Regions from separate parts of the Brevibacillus antibioticus genome, predicted to be linked through region 1. Evidence: riboswitches for the same ligand, from Rfam matches in the RefSeq annotation. Region 1 holds a riboswitch; each other region holds the start of a gene.

What was found. A riboswitch is a leader RNA that binds a small molecule or an ion and turns the genes downstream of it on or off. The one in region 1 is predicted to bind cobalamin.
Region 2: another riboswitch for cobalamin. It lies ahead of E8L90_RS28200 (energy-coupling factor ABC transporter permease); the one in region 1 lies ahead of E8L90_RS29945 (hypothetical protein).
Region 3: another riboswitch for cobalamin. It lies ahead of metE (5-methyltetrahydropteroyltriglutamate--homocysteine S-methyltransferase); the one in region 1 lies ahead of E8L90_RS29945 (hypothetical protein).

What each region holds. Positions count from the first base shown of each region.
Region 1 covers NZ_SZNK01000001.1:3,569,481-3,577,366, forward strand. Annotated here, with positions in the region: gene E8L90_RS16670 (histidine phosphatase family protein) at 1-209, opposite strand, end outside; gene cobS (adenosylcobinamide-GDP ribazoletransferase) at 206-946, opposite strand; gene cobU (bifunctional adenosylcobinamide kinase/adenosylcobinamide-phosphate guanylyltransferase) at 943-1,482, opposite strand; gene cobD (threonine-phosphate decarboxylase CobD) at 1,479-2,594, opposite strand; gene cobO (cob(I)yrinic acid a,c-diamide adenosyltransferase) at 2,591-3,139, opposite strand; gene E8L90_RS29945 (hypothetical protein) at 3,167-3,388, opposite strand; cobalamin riboswitch at 3,378-3,593, opposite strand; gene E8L90_RS16695 (M15 family metallopeptidase) at 3,778-4,470, shown strand; gene E8L90_RS16700 (LeuA family protein) at 4,565-5,983, opposite strand; gene E8L90_RS16705 (alpha/beta hydrolase) at 6,009-7,100, opposite strand; gene E8L90_RS16710 (DUF441 domain-containing protein) at 7,137-7,586, opposite strand; gene E8L90_RS16715 (HesA/MoeB/ThiF family protein) at 7,595-7,886, opposite strand, start outside.
Region 2 covers NZ_SZNK01000001.1:5,869,331-5,877,216, forward strand. Annotated here, with positions in the region: gene E8L90_RS28180 (helix-turn-helix domain-containing protein) at 1-394, shown strand, start outside; gene E8L90_RS28185 (PucR family transcriptional regulator) at 476-1,714, shown strand; gene ald (alanine dehydrogenase) at 1,846-2,970, shown strand; gene E8L90_RS28195 (quinone-dependent dihydroorotate dehydrogenase) at 3,280-4,371, shown strand; cobalamin riboswitch at 4,505-4,698, shown strand; gene E8L90_RS28200 (energy-coupling factor ABC transporter permease) at 4,839-5,603, shown strand; gene E8L90_RS28205 (energy-coupling factor ABC transporter substrate-binding protein) at 5,600-5,884, shown strand; gene cbiQ (cobalt ECF transporter T component CbiQ) at 5,881-6,678, shown strand; gene E8L90_RS28215 (energy-coupling factor ABC transporter ATP-binding protein) at 6,675-7,523, shown strand; gene E8L90_RS30395 (hypothetical protein) at 7,580-7,744, shown strand.
Region 3 covers NZ_SZNK01000001.1:1,695,114-1,702,999, forward strand. Annotated here, with positions in the region: gene nrdE (class 1b ribonucleoside-diphosphate reductase subunit alpha) at 1-1,094, shown strand, start outside; gene nrdF (class 1b ribonucleoside-diphosphate reductase subunit beta) at 1,150-2,100, shown strand; cobalamin riboswitch at 2,187-2,385, shown strand; gene metE (5-methyltetrahydropteroyltriglutamate--homocysteine S-methyltransferase) at 2,531-4,813, shown strand; gene E8L90_RS07755 (acyl-CoA thioesterase) at 4,828-5,322, shown strand; gene E8L90_RS07760 (SgcJ/EcaC family oxidoreductase) at 5,553-6,005, opposite strand; gene E8L90_RS07765 (hypothetical protein) at 6,172-7,149, shown strand; gene E8L90_RS07770 (4Fe-4S single cluster domain-containing protein) at 7,163-7,729, shown strand; gene E8L90_RS07775 (AAA family ATPase) at 7,747-7,886, shown strand, end outside.

The DNA.
Region 1 (7,886 bases):
GCAGCTGCGAGTGGTTCGGCAGTCTGCATGCATCTGAGCAGGTCGCTCGAGTAAATCGCAGCGGGTCGCCCGATGAGCACTGGTAATTCCTTGGCCAAATCACTCGCGTGCAGATACCCGCGCTCATTCAAAGGAACGTCGCTATGCCCCAAATATCGCTGCTCACGATTGCTGTCTGTCTCCCCGTGACGTATCCAAATCAGCTTCATAACCACCAGCTCCCGACTAACACCAAGAGAACGACCGCTTCACCGCTTTCAATAACAGCCCCGTAACAGTCTCCATTTAAACCACCCAGTTTTTTTGCAACCGAGCGTGAAAACCATAGAGCGAACAATAGCGACAGGAAAATAGCTGTCATGACCTGCAAGCCTCCAAGATACCATCCTGCGACAAACATGATGATGTAGCTCACGATGATAGAGGATACGGAAAGCCCGGCACTGATGCCTTTTCCGATTCCTTTGTCCGCCGAAAGATACGGCCAGAGCTTGATCGACAAAAGCACATGGGTCCGCGCTGCTACTGGCGCTACGATCAAAAAGCTGCCCCATCCCGGATGTGCGAGCTCTGCGACTCCACCCGCCTTGATCAGCAACAGCATAATCGCAGCAAGCACGCCCATCGCACCTACGCGGCTGTCCTTCATAATCGTAAGGATTTGCTCTCTCGGTCTGCTGCTGCCAAGACCGTCCGCGAGATCCATCCACCCATCCATATGAAGACCACCAGTCACGTATACCCATGCGACCAGCGTCAAAATAGCGGCGATCCATGGACTAAACAACACCAGTCCTGCCTGATGCACACCCCATAACAATAAACCGATGATCAAACCAACTGCGGGATACCAGTTGACGCTTTTTCTCCACGCCTCCTCGGAAGGACGAAGCCACGGAACCGGAATACGCGTAAAAAACGAGATCGCGTGTAAAAATGCATTCATCCCTTGATCCTCCACGGTATCCCCGACAAAACAGCATAGACGGCGTCCGCTTGTCGCGCACTTCTCTGATTGACGTCGCCCAGCACATCCGCGAACCATCTGCCCAAACGACTCAAGGCTACACCGCCCAATCCGACCTCGCTTGTGACAGCAATGACTTTTTGCGGGGAATTGTGAACGAGGGACAGCCATGCCTCTGCCTCCTGCAGCAGGGCTTGCGTATGCGAAGCACTTCTCCATTCCGACTCATCCACGCTCATCAATCGATTACTCACCCAGGTGGACAGACAATCTATCAACACCACACCATACTGCTCACTTAATGCGTGGTAATCGGTTAATCGCTCTCCTACCTCCACACAGCCCCATTCCAGCGGACGACGTGCCTGATGCAACTCGATTCTCTGCTTCATTTCATCATCCCAAGCCTTGCCTGTCGCCACGTACAGGACTCGACTGCCGAACGTCATCGCAAGCTCTTCCGCGTAGCGGCTTTTTCCTGAACGGACACCGCCTGTTACCAGCACCAAGCTCATCGCTGTTCACTTCCTTCCGCATGGACCTCGCGGAGCGCTGCCAGAAGTCTTTCATTTTCCTCTCGTCCACGCACTGCGATTCTCACATCATGCGCCGTCAAACCGGGATACATCGCACAATTGCGGATCAGAACGCCTTTTTTGCCGAGCCGTGCCTGCAATTGTTCGGCTGGCAATCCTTCTGGCGAGCGCAGCAGCAAAAAGTTTGCCTCCGAAGGCCATACATGCCAGCCCAACTCACTACGGATGGAATCAGTCAAATATGCACGTTCTGTTTTGATAAGCCTGCGCGTCTGTTCCTCGTATACCTGCTCCCGCAAGCACAGTTCTCCTGCCAAAAGAGCCAGTGCATTCACACTCCAGCTCACTTGCTTTTGGCGCATTTTCGCAATAACATCCGGATGTGCAATCGCATAGCCCAGGCGCAATCCCGGGATCGCGTACATTTTCGTCATCGAACGCATCAAAATCACACGGGGAAAGTGCTCCAGCTGCGTCGCCAATGTATACTGCCGCTCTTCCTGCACGAAATCGAGGAAAGCCTCATCCACGATGAGCCACGTGTTGGTCTCTTTCGTCCATTCCGCCATTTGGCGCAGCTCATCCGGTTGATACAGGATTCCCGTCGGATTGTTTGGCGACCCGACGAATACGAGATCAGACTGCGTAAAAAGCGTGTACAGCTCTGCAGCATCGGGCTTGTACCCGTTCGCTTCCTTCCCGAAGCAGCCAATGACACGGGCTCCATACTGCTTGGAAAGTTGCGCGTATTCCGAAAAGCAAGGATATACCACACCAACCGTTTGCGGCGAAAGACCGAGAATGGCCAGTGCCATCGCCTCCGCTGCACCATTGGCAGGCAGCAACCATTCCTCTGGCATTTGCAGCCGTTTCGCCAGCGCACGACGAAACACGCGATGTCCAGGGTCTGGGTAATGCGCTACAGCAGATAGCGACGCCAGCAGCATCTCACGAACGCTTGCCGGCATCCCCAGCGGATTTATATTGGCACTGTAATCCAATAACTGCCCGGGCTCTCGACCAAAGCGCTGTGCTGCCGTCAGCAAGTCTCCGCCATGACCGTACGTCTCTATTACACCTGCGCTTGTCAAAACTCTACCCCCAGCACAGCTGGAATCCCTTCATCGTAGTAATGCTTGATTGGCTTCATCTCTGTCACCAAATCTGCGATGTCCAAAATCTCCTGCTTTGCTGCCCGTCCCGTAATCACGAGGTGAATATGACTTGGCCTATTTTGAATCGCTTCCAATACATCGGACAATGGCAACACATCATCAATCGGGAAGCGGTCAATCGCCAATGCATTATTTAGCTCATCCAAAATGACGACATCGTACGCTCCGGAAGAAAGCTTTTCGCTCGCAAACGCCCAAGCTTCTTTCAATGCCTGACGATGCTCCTCCGGTGTCTTCGTCCAGGTGAAGCCGACGCCCATCTGCACAATTTCAATGCCCAATTTATCGAAAATAATCTTTTCTCCGTATGTACGCTCCGGCGACTTGATGAATTGAACCATCAGCACCTTTTTTCCGCGCCCTGTCGCCCGCACAGCCAATCCGACTGCTGCCGTCGTTTTACCTTTGCCGTCTCCTGTGTAAACGAGGGTCAAGCCCCGCTTCTTATCGTTTTTCTCCATCGTGACCACCTCAAAAAGTGACGTATTTTACTCCGCTGTTTTATCCATACTTTCCGAAGCAACAAAACGGTCATGACCGTTTTGTTGACCGCAAGCGGTCGCATCCACTTTTATGAAAAACGTCGAGACGTTTTTCACAAAAAAAAGCGCTCTGTTTCCCCCAGTACGTAAGGAAAAACAAAGCGCGGATAGTTGAAAAGCAACAATCCTCACCTCTTCCTTTGACCCGAAGGAAATCAGTGTAAACATAAAACAGGCAGGTCTCCTGGCTTGAGGATCATCGCTCTTCTTCTCCTTCCCGCTCCCGGATGGGCAGTGGATGGCATGGTGCCTTGAAGAACAGCTACTCTCTTACAGTGGCGGGACCGCGTTGGTTTTTCACCAAACTTCCCTTTTAACCTTGCTCCTGCGAATCGGTTTCGCAAAAACAAGGACCTGTTTCTCTTCCATATGTAAATGTCATTCGTTTCGTTGACAAGCACTTGCTTTAATAATAGCAAAAGCTACCGAGGATTCAAGCAAAAGCTGCCGATTCCTCGCAGGCGTCTATTGGCAGAAAATTTAAGATAATCACCGTTTACTTACCTGAAAATTTCCGTTACCCTATTGGCAAAACTATCGAAAGGGATGTGATAGTCATGCTATTTTCTCCGATTCCAAAAATACCAGACATGGTCCTGCCCAGCCCACTGCCGATCAAGGAATGCGACGAACCGATGATCCCCCTCTCTTCCCTTTCGGAACAAGTCACGGTCTATCCAGCCTACTACCACGAGGGCTATGCCGGAACACAGCCAGAAGCCTTTTTGCGAGAAGGGGCTGCACGCAGGCTCGCCACCGCAGCCTCCCAACTGCCTGTTGGCTACAAGCTCGTCGTGCTGGACGGCTGGCGCTCGTTTGAAGTACAGGCGTCCTTATATGAACGTTTCCGTGAAGCCTTGCTTTTACAAGGCTGGCAGGAAGGACCCGCCCTCACGGAAGAATTGAGCAAATTCGTCGCTTATCCAACAACAGACCTCTCCAAACCGTCCCCACACTTATCCGGCGGTGCAGTGGATCTGACTATCGCAGGGCCTGATGGCTGGCTGGAGATGGGGACAGACTTCGATGATTTCAGTGAAAGGGCTGCAACTCGCTATTATGAAGAGCTGACACTGTCTAAGCAAAAAGACATTGATATTCGAGATAATCGCCGACTGCTCTATCATTTGATAGCCGCTGCCGGATTCGTCAACTATCCGAAAGAATGGTGGCATTTCGAATACGGAACACGCACTTGGGGACAAAGAACGCAGCAAGAACCGATCTATGGCGGAGTTTTGTCGATGTAACCACAAATACTCAAGCAGGGCATGAGCCCGGTCGATCCCGTACTCATGCCCTGATGGACTCCCACTCTTCACACTCAACAAATTCCTGTACCGCTTAGGTCACTGGTATTTCAGAAGATGCTGCTGATACCAAAAGGCTTTTGTTGTATTCAGGCGACAATACAATATTTGTATAAGTTCCGCGACCTGACACATAGTGATAGGAATGCTCGACGCCTGCCGGGATAAAAATAGCCGCTGGACTCTCAACAGTCTTCTCTTCTTCACCGAGTTGAACATGACACATCAGACCAGTACCATCAGGTGCATCTCCCCAAAAGAGGAAGGCACTGTCACAATGATGCGCATGTCTGTCTACATGCTTTTCAGGAATACCGGACAAATCGCCTAATTCAAATATCCTTTGGATCACATAAAATGAGGCTCGCTCATCCACACGCGAATCCATCATAACCCAACGTATCCCTGGACCGTCACGATGATACTGTAGCTCTGAAGCACCTTTGGGAAACGGCTTTCCTACCTGTAAGGAAACAGGCAGCTTTGGGGTTCCTATTGGAGGACGCTTTTCTTCGAGAAGCCGTGTTCTTCCAATTGTTTCGGGAGGAAATGGCTCATACGCTTTGGAATTTTTCTTTACGGCTTGGACATGGTAAGCCGATGTATGTGTAAAGGCATTTTGCCCAGTAATAGGGCGCAGTTCGTCCGGTCTATACCCTGTCGTCAGACGTATCGCTTGTACAAGCTCGGGAATTTTATCCAAAGAATAACGCTGATCATTTCGCAGCTTTTGCAATGCAACCGTAAGCTGGATCAAGTCAGTAATGCCAGCTCTTTCACCGATCCCTAAAATTGTCGTATCAATGACAGAAGCGCCTGCATCAATAGCCGCCAGCGCATTCGCTTGAGCAAGACCGAAATCATTATGAAGATGAACTTCAATTTCGCAACCAAATTCCTCAATGGCACGAGTTACGATTTTTTTGCATGTATCAGGCTCCCATATCCCGACAGTATCTGCCAAACTAACGCGATCTGCGCCTGCCTGCAAAGCAACATGACCTAAGCTGGATATCTTTTCCCACTCTGTCCGTGAAGCGTCTTCAATCGTGAATCGAACCTGTAAGCCAAGCTTTTTTGCTTCGATAACAGCTTGTTGGACTTTCTCTTTTACATAGCTTTCCTGGTGGTGACTGAATTTGGTTTGGATAGACACATCATTAATGGAAGCCCATATCCCCACCCAGTCTGCTTTCGCGCGCTTTACTGCATGGACTTCTTCAACAGTAGCTCTCGCATGCATTAATATTTGCGCTCGTCTTGCCGATTGAGCCACTTTTCGGCAGATTTCTTCATCCAGGGCAGAAATTCCAGGATGGCCCACTTCTATGAGGTCTATATGATAGCTTTCCAGGAGATGCAGTATGCGAATCTTGTCTTCGCATGTGAAGCGAACGCCTGCTTGCTGCTCTCCTTCTCGCAGCGTTGCATCCAAAATTTGAAACGACTTCATTTCCAGCACATCCTTACGGGTTTACTTACTTTTTCAGGAATTCGTCTGTTTCACGCAAGAGTTGATCACGATTTTTTTCATACAACACCCAATGTGTGGCATCTTTGATAACCACTTCTTGTTTTGCAGATGCATTGGTCAGTTTATGGAAGAGGGACTTATCGGCAAAAAAGTCCAGATCTCCTCGAATGATCAACACTGGCGTCGTAATTTTCGTTGCATCAAAAATGGGTTTGTCCGTCCAGATGTAATACAGATCTACCAAGGGTCCCATTGGACGGCGGATCGATTGTTCAGGCTGCTTGCTGCTGTTAGGATCAGAGTTTACAAAGACCTTGGATACAGCATTCATTGCCTCATCAGAAACCAGATCACGCTTATCTAGCATCATGTGCCAATGGTGCATGGCCTTGTCAAACTGGACAACCTGGTACGCTGGTAAATTGGGATTAATTTCACCTGGCTTCCCTTTTGATTCAAATGGAGTTGCCATCAAAGGTAAGGAAAAACCATGCATAACACCATAAAGTACGAGTTTTTCAATTTCATCGGAATGTTCCGTCGCGTACATTCCTGCAACAACTCCACCCCATGACCATCCTACAATACTGACTTTTTCGACTTGCCGCGTTTGCTTGATGTGCTGTACCACAGCCTCCAAATCTTTTACCGCCTCAGTGGCACGGACGACAGGAGCATTCTTTACAGGCGGTTGATCCATTTCAACTGGTCGGGTAGAATGCCCAAACCCTCGGAAGTCCATCGCCCATGTGTCGTAACCTTTCTTTGCGTATTCCTCCATCCAGGAGTATCCCGGAACATCAAATGCTTGGGCAGTAGGTACGCTAAATGGTTCAAGAAACAATACAACCTCATTGTTGGTGTACTTTTCCTTGTTTTTGGCACTCATATGCCTCACATATAAGGAGACGTCCTGGTCAATACTTGGCACTTTCAGCTCTTCCGTTACGACCTCACTGGTGGATTCCACTACTGATTGAGCTTGTGTTGTACTATTTTGATTAGGGGAAGTAGGAGTTGAACACCCTTGAACAAGCAGCCCTAAAGATAGGACTAGCATAAGAAAATGATTTTTCATTTGATGATTGAGATTCATAGTTTGGCACTTCTTTCAAATTAGATTTAGAGGGTGCTAGAAATTGAAGATTCTCGACAGCAACGCAATGCATCCAGCTGCAATGATTAAGCCTGCGGGCAGCCCATTAGTCAGTAGTACTGCCAAAAGTGTTCCAAGTGTTACGCCTATGAAAACAACCGGTTGATCTGGCAAAATACTTAAGCCTTTTCCCCCGACATAAGAGATGATAAAACCTGCTAAAATGGCTATCATTGCTTTCCAACTGACCATTTCCTTGCCAAGGGAGATGAAATCATATTTTCCTTTGGCAATCGGAATCAACAAGAATACCATTAGACAAAACAGACCCATATGGAACATTGGTTTTTGGATTGCATCCATGACAGGCACTGCTTTTAGCAAAGATAATCCGAGCAGCAAGAGGGAAGCGTAGACGAGAACCATATCCTTTGCCACGAATGACAAAAGAGCGATTACCAGTAAGATAATGGTGGTAGGCAACATAGGAGTCCTTATAGTAGCGTGTTATCCCAGCTTCCCTCTGCCGGGGTTTCCACCTGTACCATTTGGACGGAAGCTAAATTGACTTTGACTAGATTGGGAGCAACGGCTGGCAATAGGTCTGGTCTCTGAATGATTAGTTTGAATGCCTCAAAGCTAGCCAATACGCCGACGATATTCGCTACCGGAGCAAGCACTGCCCATGGAGCCTCTCCCTTTACATAGGCATCTGCCCATTCAGGCAAAGCCCCTTGCGAGACGGAATACTTTGCACGCTCGTCTTTGATCTGATTAATTTTTTTA
Region 2 (7,886 bases), 2.3 Mb from region 1:
CCCAGGCTATTTCTTTTCGGGTGAGTCGAGTGGAGGGAATGGGCAGGTACGCAGGGCGAGCAAAGAGCGATCCCAGCTTCTGTATGCGCCTTTTGTGTATGAGGACCTGTCCGGTGATTTGGAGAATCCGTCACTGGTACCGATTCTCGTCACGCTTTCCCCGCATGGAGAAAAAGGCACGCCTTTTGTACATAAGGGGCAAGAGTTTATTTACGTCCTCGCGGGTGTGCTGACACTTTTGCTGGGGGAAGAGGAGCATGATTTGTTCCCTGGCGACAGTATTCACATGGATTCATCCGTACCGCACAACTGGGTGAACCGTACAGGCGAGGTCACCCGATTCCTTTGTGTCAATTCACATGACAGCGACAGGTTACCGAACGCTCCTTATTAATTGAGCGAGACCGTTTAGCGAAGCCATGTTTTCTACTATAATAGAGGAACGCGTAGAAAAGAGCGGTAAAGAGGTGAAAGTGTGCCCGTAGAGCCTAATTATTTTCAACAGTATCAGCATGCTGATATCGACGAATTAGCTGATGCCATTGGAGAACTTTTGCAAAATCCGATAACGGTTGAAGATGCCGATCATAAACTGATTGCTTACAGCTCACACGGAGAAAGCACAGATGAAGCGCGCTGGTCTACCATCATGGGGCGACGGGTACCGGAAAGAGTGCTGACGCGCCTCTGGAAGGACGGCGTATTCCAGGAGCTGTTAACGAAAGACGACCCCGTACACATCCCAGCAAAGGACGAAATCGGCTTGGGGAAACGTGTGGCGATTGCCATTCGCAGAGGGAGTGACGTGCTCGGTTACATTTGGGCACAAGAGGTAAATCGACCGATTACCCGGGAAGATGATGAGATTCTTCGTCAGGCCGCACGCGTAGCTGTCTCGCGTCTCATCCAGCGGCAGGGAAAACGCAAGGCGGAGGAACAGCGACGCAAGGAATTTCTGTGGGAGCTGTTGCTGGGGAATCACAGCAGTGAGGCTGCTATTCGCCAAAAAGCGGACACCTTGCAGATGCAGCTTCCGACCTCTTATTTAATCTGTATTATTGAAGCGGCAGGAGCCCGTCTGGACCAGTACTTGTATCCGTTATTAATGCGTGACAAGCTGCTCTGGGTTGTCGACGGTTCCCAAATCATCTTATTGATCGGTCTGTCCGATGCGAAAAAAGAGAAGAGCGAAGTGCTCATTCGCAAGGTGGAACAGTTCCTCGCAGACTCGCTCGGCAAGCTCGAAGCACATGTCACGGAAGGACGCCAGGTGATTGCTGGCTACGGAAGAGATTACAAGTCTTATACAGATATTGTGAAGAGCTACAGGGAAGCACTGCATGCGCTCAAGATCAAGAAGCTGTTCCCGCAGGAAAATGAAGGGATTCACGGGTACCACGAGCTTGGGATATATCGCTATCTACTACAACTGAAGCAGTGGGAAGAGGAGCAAGGCTATCAAAATGAACGGCTGGAAAAGCTCAGACAGTACGATCGCGACAACCAGACCACGCTCTTGACGACATTGGAAACTTTTTTGGATGCCGCAGGCAAGGTCAACAAGACAGCAGAGCGCCTGCATATTCACATTAATACATTGAGCTACCGACTGAGACGAATTGAGGAGATCATGCGTGTCGACCTCGACAACATGAACCAGCGGGCTGCCTTATATGTAGAGTTGAAAATAGCCAAATTAGATGGGGAACAGTAGTTTGTTTGTGAATTTTCACAAATAAAAAGACGCTAAAATTAAAGGAATCTCCAAGGAGTATGCCCGAAGATACGCTGTACAATAATAGAAACCGCAAAGAAATTGGCGTTTCCAAGGAGGACATACTTATCATGATCGTTGGAATTCCAAAAGAAATTAAAAATAATGAGAACCGCGTTGCCATTACTCCGGCAGGTGTAGCTGCTCTGGTACAAAACGGACATTCGGTTCGTGTCGAAACAAGTGCAGGGCAAGGCAGTGGTTTTACGAATGAAGATTACAAGGCAGTAGGTGCTGAGATCGTAGAAACCGCTTCAGAGGCATGGGCATCTGACATGGTGATGAAGGTAAAAGAACCACTCCCTGCTGAATACGGATATTTCCGCGAGGGTCTGATTCTGTTCACGTATTTGCATCTCGCACCAGAGCCTGAATTGACTCGTGAATTGCTCGATAAAAAAGTGATTGCAATCGCTTACGAAACGATTCAGCTCGACAATGGCGCTCTGCCTCTGCTGATGCCGATGTCTGAAGTAGCAGGCCGCATGTCCGTTCAAATCGGCGCGCAATTCTTGGAAAAGCAATACGGTGGAAAAGGTGTTCTCCTCGGTGGCGTACCAGGTGTACCAAAAGGCGAGGTAGTTGTAATCGGCGGTGGGATCGTAGGGACAAACGCAGCGAAAATGGCGCTTGGACTGGGTGCAAATGTGACGATCATCGATGTAAACGCAGACCGTCTGCGCCAACTGGATGACTTGTTCCAAGGCCGCGTTCAGACGCTGATGTCCAATTCCTTCAACATCGCAAGCGCTGTGAAAAAAGCAGATTTGCTGGTAGGCGCTGTACTCATTCCAGGTGCTCGTGCTCCACGTCTGGTAACAGAAGACATGGTAAAAGAGATGTCACCTGGTTCTGTGATCGTAGACGTTGCGATTGACCAAGGTGGATCGATTGAAACCATTGACCGTATCACGACTCATGACAAGCCAACCTATGAGAAGCACGGTGTGATTCACTACGCTGTAGCCAACATGCCTGGTGCAGTCGCTCGTACATCTACATTGGCCCTGACCAACGTAACCGTTCCATACGCGGTACAATTGGCGAACAAAGGCTACGCACAAGCGATTCGCGACAACAAAGCATTGGCAAAAGGCGTAAACGTCATCGACGGCAAAGTAGCTTATAAGGCTGTTGCAGATGCGCATAACCTGCCGTATGCTTCTATCGAAGAAGTTTTGCTGGTGAAAAACTAGCTTCAACGGTAAATAGAAAAGAAGAAACTGCTTGTCCGAGCTTACGGCAAGCAGTTTTTTTATTTATTCAGTTGGAGGAAGTGGGTCAGACCGAATCCATCTTCATTTTTCCAGCACCATAATGGCTTGACCAATCCCGATTTTCTGTCCACTTTCATGAAAGACTGATCCCCCTGTACGTGGTGGTGCTGTTAGGATTTGCCTGCATACTTGGAAATATGTATCACGTATAAAGGTTACATCCTCCCGAAAAAGTATGGTATTCTACTATGAGGTAAAAAGGTAGAAACGGAGTAAGGAGTGCAGCCGATGTATCAGCTCATAAGAAAATATCTGTTCCAGCAAGATGCGGAAGAGATTCATGAAAAGACAATTGGTGCCTTAAGGCTGGTGGAGGATTCTGCTCCAGGCAAAAGCATCCTGAAGTTGATCTATCAGGTAAAAGACCAGCGGTTGGAGAATAAGCTGTGGGGAATGACGTTTCCGAATCCAGTCGGACTTGCAGCCGGTTTTGATAAAAATGCGGAAGTCTATCATGCGCTAGGTGCCCTTGGTTTTGGGTTTGTGGAAATCGGGACATTGACGCCACAGGGGCAGCCAGGCAATCCGAAGCCCCGATTGTTCCGATTGCCGGAACATCAAGCTGTCATTAACCGGATGGGCTTCAACAATCACGGTGCGTATTTGGCTTCCCAGCATTTGGTCGATTACGCATACTCAGATGTTCCGATTGGGATTAACATTGGGAAAAACAAAGTAACGCCGAATGAAGAGGCGGCCATCGACTACAGCAAATGTATGGACATGCTCTATTCATACGGTCACTATTTCGTTATTAACATCAGCTCTCCGAATACCCCGAATCTGCGTGACTTGCAGGAAACAGAGAGCTTGCGTCATTTGGTGCGTGCAGTAAGGGAAAAGGCGACCGAAATGGAAGCACGCTCCATCAAGAAAAAGCCGATTTTGCTGAAAGTAGCACCAGACATGTCAGATGAGCACATGCGCGATGTTGTTCATGCTGCTGTTGAAGAGGGCATTTCCGGAATTATCGCTACCAATACGACACTATCTCGCGAGGCGGTTTCCGGACATCGATTTGCCGAGGAAGCGGGTGGCTTGAGCGGAAGACCTCTTACGGAGCGTTCCACAGCTTGGGTGAAGGAGATTTATCAAGAAGTAGGAGACAAGGTACCAATCATTGGTGTCGGCGGTATTTATAATGGTGAAGACGCCTACGCGAAAATCCGAGCAGGAGCCAGTCTCGTTCAGGTGTATACGGGGATGATTTATCAGGGCCCAGGTATCGCCAAGCAAATCAACAAAAAACTGCTCAAGCTCATGCAGCGAGATGGTTTTAAACATATTAGTGAAGTCATTGGCGTAGACGCAAAAGAATAGACAGAACAAGTACGCATAGGTCGATGGCTCTGTTTGTAGTGGGTCATAGGCTTATGCGTTTTTACTTATATTCTTCCGATTTATGTAGTGATCCGGTATAATAATGTGGGACAAACAAGAATTGTCTGTCAATTTTATATTGTCGGCGTTAGGTGCCTTTATGTGACGCATAAAGGGTAACAGGGAATCGGGTGAAAGTCCCGAGCGGTCCCGCCACTGTAACCAGGGAGCTCTCTTTGAGAAGGAAACCACTCATCTTCGTATGGGGAAGGACAAGGAGCGCATGGATCTGGAAGCCAGGAGACCTACCTAGTAGCCACACCCACAGAACCTTCGCGGAAAGGAGCGGTGAATACGAGGCAATGAGGCTGTCTAATCAGTCTGTTGTTTTGTGCGCACGTCTCGTCCATTGTTGGAGGAGATTTTTTTGTGTAGGAAAGAACGAAAGTCAGTGAAGGAGGATAAACATGAATCGATCTCGTCTCGTATCTACTTGTCTGTTGATAGCGGGCTTTGTCCTGTATTTTCTGCTCAATGAACCAGAGACAGGACACGCGATGCACATCATGGAAGGGTATTTGCCATTATCCTGGGCCTTATTTTGGTGGGCTGTCTTCTTGCCATTTTTTATTCTTGGGCTTCGCTCGATTAACAAGATTGTAAAAGAACATCCCGAAATGAAGCTCCTTATTGGTGTTGCAGGAGCATTTGCATTTGTTTTATCTGCACTGAAAATCCCTTCGGTTACAGGCAGCAGCTCTCACCCGACTGGAACGGGCCTTGGCGCCATTATGTTTGGGCCTTTTGCGATGTCTGTGTTAGGGAGCATGGTGCTCTTGTTTCAAGCCTTGCTTTTAGCACATGGAGGTCTGACTACGCTAGGGGCAAATGCTGTATCCATGGCAGTAGTAGGTCCAATGGTGGCATACGGTATCTATCGGATAATTATGAAAGCTAGCGGAAGCCAGCGTCTGGCTGTTTTTGCGGCGGCTGCCTTGGCTGACCTCGCTACCTATGTGGTGACTTCGATTCAACTGGCTCTCGCATTTCCAGCTGAATCTGGTGGAGTGTTGGCCTCGTTTGCCAAATTCGCAGGAATTTTTGCGTTCACGCAAGTACCGCTCGCCATCAGTGAAGGTCTGTTGACCGTTCTTGTTTGGAACTGGTTGTTATCTTACAACGCAAAAGAGCTTACACAGCTTCGTTTGCTCAAACAGGAGGAATCGCTGTGAAAAAAGGATGGAACTGGCTGTTACTCTTGGGGGTAATCGTACTGGCGATTGTCCCGCTGTTGCTGGTACAGGATTCGGAATTTGGCGGCGCAGACGGCGTGGCAGAGGAAGCGATCAAGGAAATCGCTCCGAACTACGAACCATGGTTTCAACCGCTGATAGAACCGCCAGGGGGAGAGACGGAGAGTCTATTGTTTGCGGTGCAGGCGGCGTTGGGTGCGGGAGTGGTTGGCTATGCCGTGGGCTTGTACAAAGGTCGGTTGGATAAGCGGAAAAAATGAACGGGCTACAGCTTGATTCTCTCTCTTATCAAAACAATCTGAAACGTCTACCGCCAGCTCATAAGTTATTGCTGGCGAGCGCATTGTTACTGCTCGTCTTGCTGGGGCATGTATGGATGCAGATGGCTGTCGTTGTCTGGATGACGGTATGGGTAGTGGTGTATGCCCGTATTCCTGTCCGTATCTACTGTGCCTTTATGATCGTGTCGCTCTCGTTTTTCGTGGCGGGGCTCCCTGCGCTATTGGTAGAAGGGGCGAGAGCAGGCGAAGTACAGGTCCAGGTCGCGGCAGCATGGGAGTTGGGTTCGTACGTGCTCTACGTGCCGACGTCATCATTCAGTAAAGTTTGGATCTTATTTTGGCGTACCATGGCGAGCTTATCCTGCTTTGCCTTCATTTTGTTTACCGTGCCGTTTGCCGAAATCTTGCAGGTGCTCCGGCGACTTCGTATGCCTGTCCTTGTGACTGACTTATTAATGATCATGTATCGGTTTATTTTTGTGTTAGTAACGATTTCTCACCAGCTATGGATTGCGCAACGTTCTCGCGGAGGTCATCGCGACTTCCTGGCGACGCTTCGGGATGCAGGGGTTCTCGTTGCGCAATTGTTTGTCAGAGCGATGCGCAAATACGAAGCCTTGCACAAAGGTATGGCGGCTAGAGGCTTCGGGGAGAGCATGCAGGTGCTCTCGTTTCATACTCACGCTCGCTCGCGTCGCTATGAGTGGGAGTCAATCGCAGGCTGTATGCTGCTGGTACTGCTTGAGTGGTGGACAGGAGGTTGGCGGTTATGACATCACGATTGTTGGAGTTCATCGATTTGCAGTACACGTATCCGGGAGGGCGGGGCCCCGTCTTGTCAGGGCTGTCCTTATGGATTCCAGAGGGGAAAAAATGTGTCCTTTTGGGACGGAATGGCTGTGGGAAGTCGACCTTGTTCTTGCATAGTAACGGGATCATCGAGCCACAGCAGGGACAGGTGCTGTGGAAAGGAAAACCGCTTGTCTACAAACGAGCCGCACTGCAAGAGATGACGCAAAGGGTAGGCTTGGTCTTTCAAGATCCCGAGCATCAGTTGATCGCAAGCACGGTCGCGGAGGATATATCCTACGGTTTATGCAATCAAAAGCTGCCTGTGGACGTAATCCGGGCAAAGGTAGAAAAGGTGCTGGATGCATTCGGGTTGAGGGAGCTGGCAGAAGCTCCGATTCATCATTTGAGCCTGGGACAAAAACGGCGGCTGGCACTCGCGGGAGTCATGGTCATGGAGCCAGAGCTGTTGCTTTTGGACGAGCCTACTGCGTATCTGGATCGCTATCAGACCAAAAATTTGCTGCGGGAGCTCGATGCGATTCACCAGCAAGGAACGACTGTTTTGATGGCAACACACGATATGGATATTGCGTTTGAATGGGCAGAGTGGATTTGCATCATGGATGAAGGCAGGCTTGTTTTCGCGGGAGATCCGCAGGAGGCATTAGAAAATCGAACCATGCTGGAGAGTCTTCATCTGGGTATGCCGTTGCTCGTTGATGTGTGGGAGGTACTGCCTGAGCAGTGGAAGCGCGAGCTGGGCGGAAATATTCCACGTTCGGTCGACGAGCTGCGAAAAATGCTCAGTGTTCAGCGGGTGTGGTGAATGGGGTGAGCGCTTTCGGGCAAACTAACCCCAAAAAGCCATGGAGGTACGCTGGTATGGAACAAGACTCTGTCATGAGTACATCAGTCCCGAATCACCAGGAAAAAGGAATTTCACGCAAGCTGAAGGATGAATTGATGTATCAAGTATTAGAAAAAGATATGACCACCGTCGAGCAGGAAAAGAAGCTAAAAGATGATTATTTAAAAGGAAAAGCGTAAATTTGCGCCAAAAAGCCCTTCTCGGCCACATCAAGGCGTGAAGGGCTTTTTTACATGGAATAATCCCCGTACCCACCCTCGTCTGTCAGACAAAATCAACACACGGTAGTTACAATACAACGTACGCAGTACTCATGTCACA
Region 3 (7,886 bases), 1.9 Mb from region 1:
TGAGCGCACGAGAGATGTTGACGAAAATCGCGATGATCCAAATGGAATCGGGCTATCCGTACATCATGAACAAAACGAATGCGAACAACAACCATGCCCTAAAAGATCTCGGTTCGGTGAAAATGTCCAACCTATGCACGGAAATCTTCCAGCTGCAGGAGACTTCGACGATCACCAATTACGGCGAGATGGATATCATCCGTCGCGATATTAGCTGCAATCTGGCATCACTCAATATCGTCAACGTGATGGAACGCAAAATGGTCCGTGAATCCGTCCACGAAGGAATCGAAGCGATTACTGCCGTAAGTGACATGACCCGTGTAGAAAACGCTCCGGGCGTTCAAAAAGCAAACAGTGAGCTGCACTCAGTAGGGCTCGGTGCGATGAATTTGAACGGTTATCTGGCAAAGAACAGAATCGCCTACGAGAGTGAAGAAGCCAAGGATTTCGCTCGTACGTTTTTCATGATGATGAACTTCTACTCCTTGGAAAAAAGCATGGAAATTGCCAAGGAAACAGGCAAGACCTTCTTGGGCTTTGAACAATCGGAATATGCAAAAGGCACTTATTTTAACAAGTACATGACAAACGATTACAGCCCACGGACGGAAAAAGCAAAGCTTCTCTTTGAAGGAATGCACATTCCGACGCCAGCGGATTGGGCGGAACTACAACAAAAGGTGCAAAAGTATGGCGTTTACCATGCGTACCGTTTGGCGATCGCACCAACACAGAGCATTTCCTACATTCAGAATGCAACTTCTAGCGTGATGCCAATCGTCGAGCATATCGAAACGAGAACGTATGCCAACTCTACGACGTACTACCCGATGCCGTACTTGTCGCAGGAAAACTATTTCTACTACAAATCGGCGTATGTGATCGATCAATTCAAAGTGATTGATCTGATTGCCGAAATTCAAGAGCACATCGACCAAGGAATTTCGACTGTACTGCACGTGAACAGCAACATTTCAACCAGAGAACTAGCTCGCTACTACATTTACGCAGCGAAAAAAGGTCTGAAGTCACTCTACTATACGCGTACGAAGCATTTGACCGTAGAAGAGTGCATTAGCTGCGCGATTTAGTGAACGAGATTCATAAAAGGAAAAGCATCAAGCAAAAAGAGAAGAGGAACGCCATATGAAAGCAGTCAATTGGAACAGGCCGGACGACGATTTTACGATGACGTTTTGGAATCAAAACATCATGCAGTTTTGGACGGATGATGAGATTCCGCTGTCAGATGACAAGATGGCCTGGATGGAGCTCAGTGCGACTGAACGGGAAACGTATAAAAAGGTATTGGGCGGTCTCACCTTGCTGGATACGGTTCAGGGTGGAGTAGGGATGCCGAAGATCATGGAGCATGTTGATGGACTACAAAGAAAAGCGGTTCTCGCCTTCATGGGCATGATGGAGCAAATCCATGCCAAATCGTACAGCAGTATCTTTACAACGCTGGCATCGACAGAAGAGATTGATGGTATTTTTTCGTGGGTAGAAAACAATCCACATCTGCAAAAGAAAGCGGCCCTCATCTCTAAACGCTATCATGAAATCGAGAAACCGAAAGACTTGTACATGGCGATGGTAGCGTCCGTCTTCCTGGAAAGCTATTTGTTTTACAGCGGCTTCTTCTATCCGCTCTATTTGGCGGGGCAAGGAAAGATGACAAGCAGCGGGGAAATTATCGACCTGATTGTTCGCGACGAGAGCATCCACGGACTCTATGTTGGCGTTCTCGCGCAAGAAGTCTATCAAGGTCTGAGTGTGGTCGAGCAGACCGCAGCAAAAGAGGAGCTGTATGCCCTTTTGCATGAGCTGCAAGAAAATGAAGAGGCCTATACGACCTCGTTGTATACGGAAATCGGATTGGCTGACGAGGTTCATGCTTACGTGCGCTACAACGCGAACAAAGCATTGATGAATCTGGGGCTGGACCCGCTATTCCCGGAGGAAGAAGTGAACCCGATCGTGCTGAACGGCATTCGCACACAGACGAAGCAGCATGACTTCTTCTCGAAAAAAGGAAATGGTTATGTCCGTACGTTAAACGTAGAGCCGTTGACCGATGATGATTTTATATTTTAGTATGACAAAAAATGGATTTTGTGTTACGGTATGAACAGTATGCTGCCCTGCTAGTTTTTGGGGGCACTTCACAGAACCATGACAACTTCATAGGAGTGGGAACAGGTTCTTTGGTTATCAAGTTTGACCAAGGATGAAAAGGGAAGTCGGTGAGAATCCGACACGGTCCCGCCACTGTATGAGGGGAGTCGGCACATCGATCAGCCACTGATCCAAACGGATTGGGAAGGCATGTGCAGACGATGATCCCAAAGTCAGGAGACCTGCCTGTTTCGACGACACTGCTTAACCTACGGGAGATAGGGAGGTGTTAGGATGCTGTGATCTCAGTGCTTATTTGGCATTTCTAACGTTCTTTTTGATCGTTGGAGATGCCTTTTTTATTGGGCGGATTCAAGTCAAGATCGAATAAAGAATGGAGAGGAAGCTCATGAAAAGCAGCAATTTGGGATATCCACGGATCGGGAAGAACCGCGAGTGGAAAAAGGCATTAGAAGCATTTTGGGCAGGCACTATCGATGAGGCAAGCCTGGTACAGCAAATGGAGCAAATCCGTCACCAAAACCTGTTGCGTCAGCAGGAAAAAGGGGTCGAGCTGATCCCTGTGGGTGACTTTACGTACTACGATCATATGCTGGATATGGCAGTGATGTTTGGAATGGTCCCCAAGCGTTATGAATACGAGGGAGGCCCGGTTTCATTAGCCACATACTTCGCCATGGCTCGCGGTTCGAAGGAAGCTGTCGCCAGCGAAATGACGAAATGGTTTAACACGAACTATCATTATATCGTCCCGGAGTTCGGTGAACGACAACCAGCCATAACCGAGAACAAGCCTCTTCAGGCCTATTTGGAGGCCAAAGAAAAGTTTGGCATCATCGGAAAGCCTGTCATTGTAGGCCCGTATTCATTTGTCAAATTGTCTAAAGGATATGAAAAAAACGAATTTGAAAACATCGTGGATCAACTCGTACCGCTCTACATTGACATTCTCCGGGAGTTGGAGCTGCACGGCGTGGAATGGGTGCAAATCGATGAGCCTGCATTTGTGCTGGATGTGTCGGAGCATGATCGCGCCATTATCAAACGTATCTATGCGCAAATCGGTCAAGCACTATCGCATCTACAATGCATGCTGCAAACCTATTTTGAAGCGGTGGATTGGTACGAGGAGCTGGTCTCCTTACCAGTAAAAGGAATCGGCCTTGATTTTGTACACGGAGTGAAGCGTAATCTGACCAATCTGAAAAGACACGGGTTTCCAGCAGACAAGATTCTCGCAGCGGGAGTCATCGGCGGCCGAAACATATGGCGTGCGTCTATTGAGGAGAAATGGGAGCTGGTCAAAGAAATTACCGAGATCGTTCCACTCGAAAAGCTGTGGTTGCAGCCGTCCAGTAGTTTGTTGCATGTACCTGTAACGGTTGAAGCAGAGAGCGACTTGCCAGAGGAAGTCATGCCCGCATTGGCGTTTTCCGACGAAAAGCTGGGGGAAGTACAGCTCTTAGTCCAAGGATTCCGATATGGTAAGTATGTCATTTCGAAAGAGATCGCTCAAAATGAAGCGGACTTGCTGAAGCTGGCATTATCTCCTGCGAGGAATCGTCAAGAAGTGAAGGATGCTTTACGTCAAATCGCTGCTGCAAAACTTGAAAGAAGTGTTCCTTATCTCGAACGCCGAGAGATTCAACAAAATACGTGGAAGTTGCCACTGTTGCCAACTACTACAATCGGAAGCTTCCCGCAGACGGCGGAGGTCCGCCAAGCCCGACAGCAGTTTAAAAAAGGGAACTGGACAGTGGAGCAATACGATGGTTTCATTCAGACGCAAATCAAGGAATGGATCGACATACAAGAAGAGCTCGGTCTGGATGTCCTCGTCCATGGTGAGTTCGAACGAACCGATATGGTTGAGTATTTTGGCGAAAAGCTCGATGGCTTTTTGTTCACGAAAAACGGCTGGGTGCAGTCATATGGCTCGCGCTGCGTGAAGCCACCTATTATTTACGGAGATGTGGAGTTTGTAGCACCGATGACGGTCAAGGAAAGTGTGTATGCAAAATCATTGACCGCCAAACCAATGAAGGGTATGTTAACTGGCCCTGCAACGATTCTGAATTGGTCGTTTTCTCGAGTCGATGTCTCCAGACAAGAAGTGTGCGAACAAATCGCGTTGGCATTGCGAAAAGAAGTAGAAGCCTTGGAAGAAGCGGGGATTCTCATGATTCAAGTCGATGAACCAGCGCTGCGCGAAGGACTTCCGCTCAAAAAAGAAGAGCAGGCAGCTTATCTCGAGTGGGCTGTCAGAGCGTTTCGTCTAGCGACCTCCACCGTTGCGCCGAGCACCCAGATTCATACACATATGTGCTATTGCGAATTCCATGATTTTATGGATGTCATCAGCGAACTCGATGCCGATGTGATTTCGATTGAAACTTCCCGCAGCCACGGAGAGCTCGTGTCTGTGTTCGAAACAGGTACGTATGACAAAGGCATCGGGCTTGGCGTATACGACATCCATAGCCCTCGAATTCCAGCTGTCTCTGAAATGGAAGATATGGTAGCACGAGGTGTACAAGTACTTCCACCCGATCAATTCTGGATTAACCCGGATTGCGGGCTGAAGACGAGAGGGAGAGAAGAAACCGTTCAGTCATTACGAAACATGGTTGAGGCAACGAAGGCGATTCGAATTCGTTTGACAGCCCAGTAGGAGAGGAGCACACGATGAGAGGACCCTCACAAATGATGACAGATGCACGGCCGATCCAACAATCGAGAACCTTCTTGACTGATCTCGTCTTGCCACCGGATACCAATCACCACCATACTATTTTCGGTGGGAAAGTCATGGCATACGTAGATAAAATCGCCTGCATCGCAGCAATGCGACATTGCCGTATGCCTGTTGTCACTGCGTCCAGCGATTCCTTCGATTTTCTCGCGCCAATCAAGACAGGGGAAGCGATCAACCTGGAGGCATATGTCACCTGGACCCATAAGACATCGATGGAAGTATTCGTGAGAGTGGAAGCGGAGAACTTGTTGACCGGGGAAAAGCGCATGACAGCACGCGCGTATCTGACGATGATTGCCCTCGACGATCATGGAAAGCCGACAATCGTACCTGGTGTCATTCCTGATACAGAAGAAGAGCGCATCCAGTATGAAAAAGCGAAGGAACGCCATGTATTGAGAAGGAAGCGGAAGGTAGAGATGTAAGAAGGAACCCCCTACTACAGAGAAGCCTCCGGTAAACTTGCTTGTGGCAGGTTACCGAAGGCTTCTTTCTTTTATTTGCATGCATACACCCTTTTCAAAAATTCAAAATGACTTCATGAACTCAGCTAATTCATCTTGGTCGGCTCCGTCATAGTGCCAATGACAGGCGATTTCTTCTGCTTGCTCTTGTCATGGTGGTAAACTCATACTGCATGATGCTGTAGCCCTCCTTAGAGCATCCCTTGCCGTAGCTCTTCTGTAAACTGCTGGACTAGCTTGGGTCTACCGTGGAACTGAGCAGGGGTATTTTGAAAAAGTGTGACTTCCCATTTATCTCCTTGCTTTACGGCTACGAGCGTCTGATGCGTATTTAATGTGGGGTCCAGCTTGCTTTTTCCTGGTGGAATCATGCCTGCTATTGCTCGGACGATACCAACTTCTTCGCTCAACAACCGTACCGACCGGATTTTATAAACAAAGGGAGGTGTTTGATGATGGGAGAAGATTTCGTCGAGATGACTGAAAATCTCGTCACGCCCAATGATCTGACTGCCATCAAAGCCAATCAATTCACCTTCTGTCGCAAAAGGAGTGGACATACCGGTAGCACTGCGATCATTCCAGCCTGTGATGAGTTGCTCATAAAGGGTGTGGATCGCATTTTCGCTTGTTGTTTTTTGCATGTTTGTTTCCTCCTGCTTTACCAATTAGAAGATAGCGTATCATAATTGATCTTTTGCATGCAAAAAAGCCGCTGTCTTTCTCATCGTGCTAATTGATAGCAAGAACTTTTTGTGTTATCTGGGAAAAAAGTAATATAATAGCATAATGATAAAGGGGGAAACGTATATGGATACACAAGATGAGACTGTCAAAGAAATTAACGCCAAAATCAGGACGTTATGGAAAAGTGTCATTGTTTTTGGTCTTTTTACTATTGTAGGCATTTTTGCCGGAAATGTCATTCTCATTCTTATTTCATTGTTATTTGTGATTGGTGGCGTTTGGGGAATTGGGAAATTTAAGAAAACGCTACAAAATCAATTAACGGATTATCAACCTGGAAAAGGATTTTCGTTTTTTCGTAACACGGGAGAGCAAAAGATTAAGCACATTACATATGTCCAGTATGGGTTAGCTGGACTTATCCTTGTTTGCGTCCTATTTAATATAAGTACTTTTTATGCAATCTCTTCTGGAATCACTGTTATTTTAGTACTACAGTTCATATTTAAGAGACGAATTTCGCTCCATACGAAAATTGATGATGCTTCCTTGTTTGAATTAGAAGAAATCGGAATTATTACTTCAAAGGATATTGTCAATGCCTTGTATAAGGATTTTGAGAGTTGGACGAATGTACAGCCGGGAAACAAAGTCTTTCTCGTCAAGCAAGATGCACTTGTTTGTATCGCGATGAATGAGAACTTGAAAGCTGTACGAAGGGAATGGCAGCTTCGTGATATTAAAAAGTTGGGTCTATTAGGGGGAGGGAATGATGGACAAGGATTGCTCCTATTTCTTGGGATCTCCCAAGATGAAGTCATACGCTTAAAAATGGAAGGTAGTAGCTTTCAGGATTCACCAGAACAATTCATGACCTACTTTTTACAAGCACTGGATAAAGCACACCTGTCGACTCAAGTGGACAATGTCAAGAATACCCGAGATGGAAGGTACCTACAAACATCGGAGAATCATAATATGTCCACCCCGCCTTCTCCTAGCACAAACAATAGAAAATTGGATATCGAGGTAACTGACGTAACTGCATCGACGAAAATGGAGCGATCGAGTAGTAATGGCGGGCGTATCTTGGATTTGTAGGAGGAAATCGAGCTTGTCACCGACATTGCGAATACATGAGATATGTAATCACAGCAGAGTAAATGGACCCGGGGTGAGAGCGGTCGTCTGGGTGCAAGGTTGCTCCATAGGGTGTAAAGGGTGCTTTAATCCAGAGACGCATCCCGATCATCAAGTAGGCACATTGCTCGACCCGCAAAAACTCGGAAGAGACCTTGGTCACTTGAAGATTGACGGTATAACCGTTTCTGGTGGGGAACCACTTGATCAAGCGGAACAACTGGTGGATATGGTTGAAGCATTTCGAAAAATTCATACCGGCACAGCACTTCTCTACTCAGGCTATACGGTAGAGAGTATAGTAAAAAGCGATGTCAAAAGAAAAGCATTGCTCCAATTTGATGCGGCATTAGTCGGACCTTATCTTCATCAATCAGATGAGATTTGGCATGGGAAGAAGCTGCTTTTGCTCACAGGTCGTATCTCTCCTGATGAGTTAAAGCCACAGAGAAGAGTGGAACTCATAGCAAATACAGAATCCATTCATGTTACTGGATTTCCTACTGAACGTATGAAAAACAAGATACAAATTTTGCTGTAAGATGGAGGACCACGAATATGCTACAGGATTTCATCGAAGAAGTAGGTTATTTAATACGCGCACGATACAGTATTCTCTATATTTTTACACAAGAAGAGGAGCGGGCGCTGGAGGTTTTTCAAAGCATTGGCGCGCAACTAAATAAACGTATTATCAT